Linked DNA regions of Vreelandella piezotolerans. The protein of the gene in region 3 interacts with the protein of the main gene of each other region in a pairwise test. Links are inferred from orthologs where the notes say so. Each region holds a gene or a part of one and is shown on either strand. Other genes may lie near its edges.

Region 1 (3,150 bases), 1.3 Mb from region 3 along the record:
GTTTATGTCAAATTCGCCAAAAGCCGACAGCTTGGCGCAGCGCTTGACCTGCGCGCAGGCTTACTGGCAATCCGATGCAGGCCGAGCGCTTTGGGAAACCCAACGTGCCTGCCTGGGCCCTGTGGTAGAAGGCCGCAAAGGCGGCCACAGTCTCGAAATGGGCATGGGGCCAGCAATGATGGGTATGTCATTGATTACACACCCGATTCGCTGGGCTCCCAGCCGCGCCTTGGCAGAGAGCGATGCCTCGTTGGTGTGCCCGCCGGATCAATGGGCACTGCCTGACCGTTGCCTGGATACGGTGGTCATTCACCACTGGCTGGAACACCTTCATGAGGCTCACCATACCCTTCGGGAGGCGGCTCGCGTAACGGCGGATAATGGCGTTCTGGTTCTGTTTGGATTCAACCCGCTCGGTTTGAATGGCTTAACACAGCGCTGGCGCAAGCAACAAACGGCCTTCCCCTGGAACGGCCACTGGCGTTCGGCGAACCGTTTAAAGGATTGGTTGGCGTTTGTCGACTTTGAGGTTGAGCGCGTAGACTACTGCTGTTTTCGTGGCCCACTCAGTACAGCTTGCGGTGTGCGCTGGGAGGCTTGGGGGAGGCGGCATAATTTGCCGCTGGGCGAAAGTTATATGATCCAAGCCCAACGACGCCAGCGTCATGCCCCCGTTCAGCGCGTCAAATTTGGTCTAAGTGCTCCGATCGCGCCCTCTTCGTTGGGCGCTACACGGACGGGCGCTCCCTGGAGCCACTCGAAGAGCCAGCGTCGTTTAAAAAAGGATAGTGAACGTGATTAAGCAAGCAGCCGAGGGGCTGCCCCAGGTAACGGTGTATACCGATGGGGCCTGTCGAGGAAATCCGGGCCCAGGCGGCTGGGGTGTCGTGTTGGAAAGCGGACCCCATCAAAAGACATTGAAAGGCTATGAGGCCGAGACCACCAACAACCGCATGGAGTTGACGGCAGCGATCATGGCACTGCGTGCTTTGAACAAGCCTTGCAGCGTTGCGTTATGGACAGACTCGCAATACGTCCGCCAGGGCATTACCCAGTGGATCCATAACTGGGTCAAACGCGGCTGGAAAACGGCGGCCAAGCAGCCTGTCAAAAATGCCGAATTGTGGAAAACGCTTCATGAAGAGACGCATCGCCATCGCGTAGAGTGGCACTGGGTGAAAGGGCATAGCGGCCATCCAGGCAACGAGCGTGCCGATGAGCTGGCCAACGAAGCCATCGATGAACATCAAAGGAGAGCGGCATGCGTCAAGTCATCCTAGATACGGAAACGACGGGTATCGATCCCAAAGATGGGCACCGTTTAGTGGAGATTGGTGCCGTCGAGATGGTCAATCGTCGTTTTACCGGACGGACTTACCATCAGTACATCAATCCCGAGCGCCATATCGACGCTGAGGTGGTCGCGGTCCACGGCATCGATGATGCCAAAGTAGCGAACGAGCCTGTATTTGCTGAGATCGCCGATGCGTTTTGGGCGTTCATCGAAGGGGCCGAGTTGGTCATTCACAATGCCCCCTTCGATGTCGGATTCATCGACCATGAGCTAGGCATGCTCAACAAACGCCGTCGGGCACCCGCGCTCGGACCGGTGCGAGACCATTGCCGAATCCTCGATACGTTGGTCATGGCGCGTGAAATGCACCCGGGGCAACGTAATAATCTCGACGCGTTGTGCAAACGCTATGATATCGACAATGGACACCGCGTACTTCACGGCGCTTTGCTAGACGCCGAAATACTGGCCGATGTGTATCTGGCTATGACCGGCGGCCAAACGGCGCTGACCTTGGATGCCGATAGCGGCAGTGACAAGCGTCAGCAGAATGAAGCGAACGAAGGTCTTTCGGTGCGTCGCTTATCACTGTCGCCTGGGCAACTGCGTGTCATTCGCCCCACCCAAGAGGAGCGGGCAGCTCATCAGGCCAAATGTGAGGCCCATCAGTTGCGCTGGCTAGACGGATCCGCTGCCGATGCTTAAGCGCCAAATCCCCCATCATGTCAAAGAGGGGCGTGTGATACGTGTCTCTCGCAGTCACATTGCGCCTGCGCCTATCAAGAGTGAGCTATCGCCGCTGCAGCCTCTCCAACCATGGACTGAGCAGATGCAGCCACTGTGCTATTGGTACGATGAACCGGTGGCACTGCTGGTGGAAACCCAACCCGGCGACGACTGGATAGAGGGGCGACAGTGGCTGGGACAGTTGCCCGCATCCTGGTTTAGCTTGCTATCGACGGCACTACAAGTGGGTGCGTGGCTGGAGAATCACCGTTTTTGCGGACGTTGCGGAGAAAGAGCCACCAAGCTCGAAGCCGAGTTTGCCATGCACTGTCACTCCTGTGGGCACCGTAACTATCCGCGCATTTCGCCCTGTATCATTACGCTGGTCACCAGCGGTGAGGCAATGCTGCTAGCGCGCAGTCCGCGCTTTCCTCCTGGGCGCTACTCCACGTTGGCCGGTTTTATCGAACCGGGGGAGTCTGCGGAGGAGGCCGTACATCGAGAAATTTTCGAAGAGGTAGGGGTGCACGTGGATCGGTTACGATATCACCATAGTCAGGCGTGGCCCTTCCCGCACTCGCTCATGCTGGGTTTTTTTGCCGAGGCCACGACAAAGCGCATTCGGATCGATGGTGTAGAGATTAGCGATGCTGCATGGTTCTCGCCGCGGCAGCTTCCGTCGCTGCCGCCGCCTTACTCCATTTCTCGCGACTTGATTGAAACGCATTTAGCAAGGTGGCGCGAGTAGGACGTGTTTATTGGCTGGGGAACAGGCTGGTCAGCTTGGTGGCGAGCATGACGTTACCGGTGGCCTTCAATTTACCGGTCATGAACGCCGTCATGCCATTGATCTCACCGTTCATGATGCCCTTCAGCGTGTCCGTACTCATGCTCAGGCTGACCGACGGATCGTCGTGCTCGCCCTCATGCACGCCGAGCGTACCATCCTGGATATCCAAGTAGTGACTGCCCGCATCGGCGAAGTGAAACTGAAAGACTTCGTGCATCCCTTTGGCCGCCTCGGGGTTAAAGCGAGATTGCAACTTATCAAGTGTGGTGGATGACATAGGATCGTTCCTAAGTGTGAGTGGTGTGATTAACGTACCATGTTTGGATGAGATTATTTCAAA
Region 2 (3,079 bases), 400 kb from region 3 along the record:
CACGGGCAGATCAGCTCACCGGTTTTGGTATCGATTTGGTCTTTGGCCAGCGTTTTGCCGAACAGGTACTCCATCGGCACTTCCAGACGCTCAAGGCCGGCTTTTTCAAGCTGACGAATGTGCTTCTGAGTGATCCGACGGCCCTCTTCGACGATGACGCCGCCTTCGCCATCTTTGATGTCGAACGTGGCCGTTTCACCGCGCAGACGTGACGGTACCAGCTCCACCGAGAAACCGCTCTTCTCGATGTGGAACTTGCTGGTTTCGAAGAATTCGTCGAGGATCTCTTCGGTGCTCATGCCCAGCGCACGCATCAATACCGAAGCCGGCAGTTTGCGGCGGCGGTCGATACGCACGAAGACGTTGTCTTTCGGGTCGAACTCGAAGTCGAGCCAAGAGCCACGGTAAGGAATCACGCGAGCAGAGTAGAGCAACTTCCCTGAGGAGTGGCTCTTGCCTTTGTCGTGATCGAAGAACACACCGGGCGAACGGTGGAGCTGAGAAACGATAACCCGCTCAGTACCGTTGATGACGAAGGTACCGTTCTCGGTCATCAGGGGGATCTCCCCCATGTAGACTTCCTGCTCTTTGATGTCTTTGATGGCCTTGTTCGAAGAGTCGCGATCGTAGATGATCAAGCGAACCTTGACACGCAGCGGAGCGGAATAGGTCACGCCACGCAGCTGACACTCTTTGACATCGAACGCTGGCGTACCGAAACGGTAGCTCACGTACTCCAGGGCCGCATTGCCTGAGAAGCTCTCGATCGGGAACACGGACTTGAACGCCGCGTGCAGGCCAACCTCGTGGCGCTCGTCGGGCGAACGATCCTGCTGGAGAAAGTCGTAGTAGGAATCAAGCTGGATGGCCAGCAAGTAAGGCACATCCATCACTTGGGGCAGTTTGCCGAAATCCTTGCGGATGCGTTTTTTCTCAGTATATGAGTAAGCCATCTGTATTCCCCAGCTTGTTCACCATGGGTGACCGATGCGTGGTCATCTGCCCCGCGGGCGTTTCAGACGCAGACAGCAAGCTCCTAAATCGGTAGCTCGCCGTCAAAAATCTTGATAGATAACAGTGTTACAGTAGTGCTGTTCGCGCTTTGCTGTCGCTTGCCAACATCACTCGCGCTTCACAACTGACGCGTCACAACAACGTACGCTTCACAACAACGGTCTTACTGTTTTGCTGCTTTTTACCGCAGCGCTTCTGCTGTTGCCTTGCAGCATATTACAACAGAAAAAGGCCGGCAGCGGGATAGCCCGCCGCCAGCCGTGGAAGCTTACGCAGCGCGTAAAGCCATCAGCACAAGGATTACTTGAGCTCGACGGTTGCGCCCGCTTCTTCCAGCTTCTTCTTAGCGGCTTCAGCGTCTTCTTTAGACATGGCTTCTTTGATGGTCGCCGGCGCGCCGTCAACGGCACCCTTGGCTTCTTTCAGGCCAAGACCGGTGATTTCACGAACGGCTTTGATGACGTTAACTTTCTTGTCACCAGCAGATGCCAGTACCAGGTCAAATTCAGTCTGCTCTTCAGCAGCTGCTTCGCCGCCAGCAGCCGGACCAGCCATCACGGCCGCCGCTGCAGAAACGCCGAACTTCTCTTCCATCGCTTCGATCAGCTCGACAACTTCCATGACGGACATGTCGGCTACAGCATTGATGATATCGTCTTTGGTCAGTGCCATTGTTTCATTCCTAACTTTGCGGGAGTCTCGGTCGACCGAGAACTCAGGGTTCATTGCTTGGTTCAGGCAACGCTACGACTCGATCGTTCACGCCGCCTGCAAGAAACGCTGCTTAGGCAGCTTCGGCTTCTTGCTTTTGGTCGCGCAGTGCGGCCAGAGTACGAACCAGCTTGCCAGCGGAGGCTTCTTTCATGACCGACATCAACTTGGCAATCGCCTCGTCGTAGGTCGGCAGGGTTGCTAGACGATCGATGTCAGCAGCCGGAATCAGCTCACCTTCGTAGGCCAACGCTTTGACTTCGAAGTTCTTCTCATCTTTGGCGAAATCCTTGAACAGACGAGCGGCAGCGCCCGGATGCTCAGTAGAGAAAGCCAGCAGAGTAGGACCAACAAAGCTCTCGTTCAGGCACTCCCACTGAGTGCCTTCGAGTGCGCGGCGAGCCAGCGTGTTACGAACAACGCGAAGCTCTACACCGTTCTCGCGGGCCTGCTTACGCAGATCGGTCATTTTGCTGACCGTAACGCCACGAGAATCGGCAACTACGACGGAGAGTGCGCCCTTGGCCGCTTCACTGACCTCGGCAACAATCGCTTTCTTGCCTTCAAGTGCTAGTGGCACAGTGATCACTCCTTCGTGCCGGAACCCATCAAGGCTCCGGTGGTTACCATCTCTTCCAAGGCATACTGCTGGCCTTGGAAGCCTTGGGGGATGGTGCTCACCAGAAAGCGGCTTGCGAAAAGCGTTAACCAACTGGCGGCCACACCATCTGCGCAGGCGCTCTAGGGCGATTAAGCCGCCCCGTCTCAAAAGACGAGGCGGCACCTGCGGTCTTTGACGGCGCCTCGCTCGACTGACTGCCTAGCGAGGGACCGCAAAGTTCTTGCTCGGTACTTACTAAAACCTGCCGACGACTCGCTTATACCAGCGCAGAGTGGTCGATGGTCAAACCCGGGCCCATGGTAGTGGACAGGGTAATTTTCTTAAAGTAGATGCCTTTGGAGGAGCTCGGCTTGAGCTTCTTCAGGTCAGCTACCAGTGCTTCCAAGTTGCCCTGAACGGACGCCGCGTCAAAATCCACTTTACCTAGGGTCGTGTGGATGATGCCGTTCTTATCGGTACGGAAACGCACCTGACCCGCTTTGGCATTTTTGACCGCCGTCGCCACGTCAGGCGTCACGGTGCCTACTTTCGGGTTCGGCATCAGGCCACGCGGACCAAGAATTTGGCCCAACTGACCGACAACGCGCATCGCATCCGGAGAGGCGATGACCACGTCGAAGTCCATTTGGCCTTTTTTGACTTGCTCAGCCAGATCGTCCATACCCACGATGTCAGCACCGGCTTCTTTAGCCGCATCAGCATTGGCACCTTGGGTGAAGACGGCTACGCGAA
Region 3 (4,167 bases):
AGAGGCGAGCGCTGAAGAGGTCGACTCGCTCAATATCTATCATGCGACGCATCTGGCCATGCGGCGCGCGGTGGATGCCCTACGTCCCCAGGCCGAGTACTTGCTGGTGGATGGCAATCGGCTGCCGGGGCATGCGCTGCCGGGGCAGGCCGTGGTGAAGGGTGACGCTCGTCATCCCGCGATTGCCGCCGCCTCGATTCTGGCCAAGGTGGCGCGGGATGCGCAAATGGCCGAGCTGGATCTGCGCTATCCTGAATACGGGTTTGCCCGCCACAAAGGGTACCCCACCAAGGAACACTTGGCGGCGCTGGAAGCCCACGGTGCACTGGCCGAGCACCGGAAGAGCTTCGCGCCCGTACAGCGCCAGTTAGCGCTGCTGTAGTCGCACACTTCATTTCATTTAGCGTTCAATGCTGAGAGTCCCATGACGGTTCCGTTCGTTCATCTTCGTTTGCACAGTGAATACTCTCTGGTCGATGGCTTGGTCAAACTCAAGTCACTGGTCAGCACGACCGCTGAGCGCGGGATGCCGGCGCTGGCGCTCACCGATGAAGCCAACCTGTTTGGTTTGGTCAAATTCTACAAAGCCGCCCAGGGCGCCGGGCTGAAGCCGATCATCGGTAGCGATCTCTGGCTCTCGAATCCCCATGATGAGGCGCACCCCTATCGCATCACGCTGTTGGCGATGAACGACGTGGGCTACCGTAACCTGACCGAACTGATCTCCAAAGGCTGGACCGACGGTCAGCGCCAGGGACGGGCGATCCTCGATAAACAGTGGGTATTGGCGCAGAGCGAAGGTCTGATTGCCCTGTCGGGCGGGCGTGAAGGCGAGATTGGCCGCCATCTGCTCTCCGAGCACGAGCGGGAAGCGCGCCAGCTGCTGGAAGAGTGGCAGCAGGCGTTTCCCGACCGCTTCTACCTGGAGCTCATCCGCACCGGCCGCCCTCTGGAAGAGGCCTGCGTACACGCTAGCGTTCAGTTGGCGATCGAGACCGGCACGCCGGTCGTCGCCACCAACGACGTGCGCTTTCTGGAGCGTGAGGATTTCTGGGCCCACGAAACCCGCGTCGCCATTGGTGAGGGTAAAGCCCTGGACGACCCGCGCCGCGAACGCCGCTATACCGAAGAGCAGTACCTCAAAAGCCCCGACGAGATGGCGGCGCTGTTTGCCGATATCCCCGAGGCGCTGGAAAACAGCGTGATGATCGCCGAGCGCTGCAGCGTCGATGTGCGTCTGGGAGAGATCTTCCTGCCCGAGTTCGGCATTCCCGAAGGCATGACCCAGGATGAGTTCTTTCGCAAGGTCTCCCACGATGGCCTAACGGAGCGGCTCGATTTTCTGTTTCCCGCCGAGCAGTACCCCAGAGACAGCGACACGTTTCGCGAGATCGACCAGCGCTATCGCGACCGGCTGGAGTTCGAGCTCAACGTCATCATTCAGATGGGCTTCCCCGGCTACTTCCTGATCGTGATGGACTTTATCCAGTGGGCCAAGGACAACAACGTACCGGTGGGGCCAGGGCGTGGCTCCGGTGCGGGTTCACTAGTGGCCTACGCGCAGAAGATCACCGACCTCGACCCCATCGGCTACGATCTGCTGTTCGAGCGCTTTCTTAACCCTGAGCGTGTGTCCATGCCCGACTTCGACGTCGACTTCTGCATGGAGAAGCGCGACCGGGTCATCGAGTACGTGGCCGACCGCTACGGTCGTAACGCGGTGTCCCAGATCGTCACCTTCGGCACCATGGCGGCCAAAGCCGTGGTGCGCGACGTGGCCCGTGCCCAGGGCAAGCCCTACTCGCTGGGTGACAAGCTCTCCAAGCTGATCCCGTTCGAAGTGGGCATGACGCTGGCCAAGGCCATCGAGCAGGAGCCCGCGCTCAAAGAGTTCATCGAGAATGACGAAGAGGCCGAAGAGATCTGGGAAATGGCCCTGAAACTCGAGGGCACCACGCGGGGTACCGGTAAACACGCAGGGGGGGTGGTGATCGCTCCCACCAAACTCACCGACTTTTCGCCCCTGCTATGCGATGAAGACGGCGCGGGCTTGGTGGTGCAGTTCGATAAGAACGATATCGAAGACGCCGGCCTGGTCAAATTCGACTTCCTGGGCTTGCGTACCCTCACCATCATCGATTGGGCGCTTGAGATGGTGGACAAGGTGCGTGACGCTAACGGCCAGGGACCGCTCAATATCGACGCCATTCCCCTGGACGACGGCAAAACCTTCGAGATGCTCAAGCGGGCAGAAACCACGGCGGTCTTCCAGTTGGAATCCCGCGGTATGAAGGAGCTAATCAAGCGCCTGCTGCCCGACTCCCTGGACGATATGATCGCCTTGGTAGCCCTGTTCCGCCCCGGTCCATTGCAGTCGGGCATGGTGGATGACTTCATCAACCGGAAACATGGCCGGGCGGAAGTCTCTTATCCACACCCGGATTATCAGCACGACCTGTTGAAACCGGTGTTGACGCCTACCTACGGCATCATTCTCTACCAAGAGCAGGTCATGCAGATCGCCCAGGTCATGGCGGGGTACACCCTCGGGCAGGCCGACATGCTGCGCCGTGCCATGGGTAAGAAAAAGCCCGAAGAGATGGCCAAGCAGCGGGCAGGTTTCATGGAAGGGTGTGCCGCCAACGGCATCGACAAAGACTTGGCGGGCAATATCTTCGACTTGGTGGAGAAGTTTGCCGGTTACGGTTTCAACAAGTCGCACTCGGCGGCCTACGCGCTGGTGTCTTATCAAACCGCATGGCTCAAAGCTCACTACCCAGGGCCCTTCATGGCGGCGGTGATGTCCACCGAGATGGACAACCTGGACAAAGTGGTGCCGCTGATCGAAGAGTGTCGTCACTTGAAGCTGACGGTGACGCCACCGGATGTCAACGTCGGTGGCTACAAGTTCACCGTGGATACCGATGGGCGGGTGGTGTACGGCTTGGGCGCGATACGTGGCGTCGGGGAAGGCCCGATTGGCGCGATTGTGGAAGCGCGAAACGCGGACGGACCGTTCAAGGATCTGTTCGACTTCTGCCGCCGCATCGATCCGAAACGGATGAACAAGCGTACCCTGGAAGCGCTGATACGCTCTGGCGCGTTGGATAACCTGGGGCCTAACCGGGCGGTGCTGTTCGCGGCGATGGAAGATGCACTGAAGGCGGCAGCGCAAAATCACGCCAACCAGAACCTGGGCATGATGGACATGTTTGGCGATGCCTTCGTCGCCGAAGAAGAGGCCAGCGATGTTTACGCCGAGTATCGTCATGTGCGCGAATGGACGGACCGTGAGCGGCTCTCTGGTGAAAAAGACACCCTGGGGCTCTACCTGACCGGGCACCCCATCGACGAGTACGAACGCGAACTCAAGCGCTTCGTGTCGACGCGTATCAGCGATTTGAAACCCTCTCGGGAACCGCAGCGGGTAGCGGGTTTGGTGGTCGCCATGCGCACCATGAAGTCCAAACGTGGCGATACCATGGCATTCATCACCCTGGACGACCGCACCGGACGTATCGAAGCGTCGCTGTTTGGCGAACTTTTCGAGCAGCTACGCGGCCAAATCGAGTCGGATCAAGTGATCATCGTGGAGGGCGAAGTCTCCAGCGACGACTTTTCCGGTGGCCTACGGCTGCGCGGCAAAGACGTGACGCCGATGGTCACGGCCCGCGTGCGCTACGGCCAAGCCGTAGAGCTGGCGCTGGATGCCGGACAGATCAATGGCCGATTGGTCGAGAGCCTGCGAGATAGCTTGACCCCTTTTCGGGATGACACCGGACTCCCCGTGCGGTTGCAGTACCGCCATCCAGACGCGACCGCTTGGCTGGAGCTGGCCGAGGAGTGGAAGGTTGCGCCGAGCGATGATCTGCTGCTTGCGCTGCGTGATGTGCAAGGGCAGGTAGGCGTCCAGTTACGCTACCGTTAATCACCTAGCGTACGAGCGCCCCAGGGCGCTCGTACGGAATTGAGCGGGCATTGCCTTGCGTGGCAGGGTCAGGGTGCGATAATGGCGCCCAATATGCTCGTTTCGACAAGGCTTATTTTTTTATAGGCAGCTTACAGGCAGAGCCGATGAATCCTAACTATCTCGATTTTGAACAGCCCGTTGCCGAACTCCAGGCAAAAATTGAGGAGCTGCGTTTGGTGAGTTCTGACAGCCAAGTG

What was found.
Region 1: the proteins of dnaE (region 3) and dnaQ interact in binary tests that used the Escherichia coli proteins (3 or more experiments, as listed by UniProt). The link is inferred for Vreelandella piezotolerans from one-to-one orthologs.
Region 2: the proteins of dnaE (region 3) and rplL interact in binary tests that used the Escherichia coli proteins (3 or more experiments, as listed by UniProt). The link is inferred for Vreelandella piezotolerans from one-to-one orthologs.

Annotation. Positions count from the first base shown.
Region 1 is NZ_CP048602.1:1,846,312-1,849,461, forward strand. Bases 131-3,130 are described here. They hold dnaQ (DNA polymerase III subunit epsilon), read left to right. Parts: upstream 131-1,261; coding sequence 1,262-1,999; downstream 2,000-3,130. Other genes in these bases: GYM47_RS08445 (class I SAM-dependent methyltransferase), read left to right, coding at 131-802; rnhA (ribonuclease HI), read left to right, coding at 795-1,280; nudC (NAD(+) diphosphatase), read left to right, coding at 1,992-2,768; GYM47_RS08465 (SCP2 sterol-binding domain-containing protein), read right to left, coding at 2,776-3,087. Also shown: more of GYM47_RS08445, read left to right, coding at 5-130. UniProt on the Escherichia coli protein: DNA polymerase III is a complex, multichain enzyme responsible for most of the replicative synthesis in bacteria. The epsilon subunit contain the editing function and is a proofreading 3'-5' exonuclease.
Region 2 is NZ_CP048602.1:195,332-198,410, reverse strand. What follows is about bases 1-2,929. They hold rplL (50S ribosomal protein L7/L12), read right to left. Parts: upstream 1,687-2,929; coding sequence 1,315-1,686; downstream 1-1,314. Other genes in these bases: rplA (50S ribosomal protein L1), read right to left, coding at 2,604-2,929; rplJ (50S ribosomal protein L10), read right to left, coding at 1,799-2,305; rpoB (DNA-directed RNA polymerase subunit beta), read right to left, coding at 1-953. In the rest of the region: more of rplA, read right to left, coding at 2,930-3,079. UniProt on the Escherichia coli protein: The binding site for several of the GTPase factors involved in protein synthesis (IF-2, EF-Tu, EF-G and RF3). Is thus essential for accurate translation.
Region 3 is NZ_CP048602.1:593,420-597,586, forward strand. The notes cover bases 112-4,128. They hold dnaE (DNA polymerase III subunit alpha), read left to right. Parts: upstream 112-424; coding sequence 425-3,928; downstream 3,929-4,128. Other genes in these bases: rnhB (ribonuclease HII), read left to right, coding at 112-382; accA (acetyl-CoA carboxylase carboxyl transferase subunit alpha), read left to right, coding at 4,075-4,128. Outside these bases: more of rnhB, read left to right, coding at 1-111; more of accA, read left to right, coding at 4,129-4,167. UniProt on the Escherichia coli protein: DNA polymerase III is a complex, multichain enzyme responsible for most of the replicative synthesis in bacteria. This DNA polymerase also exhibits 3' to 5' exonuclease activity. The alpha chain is the DNA polymerase catalytic subunit.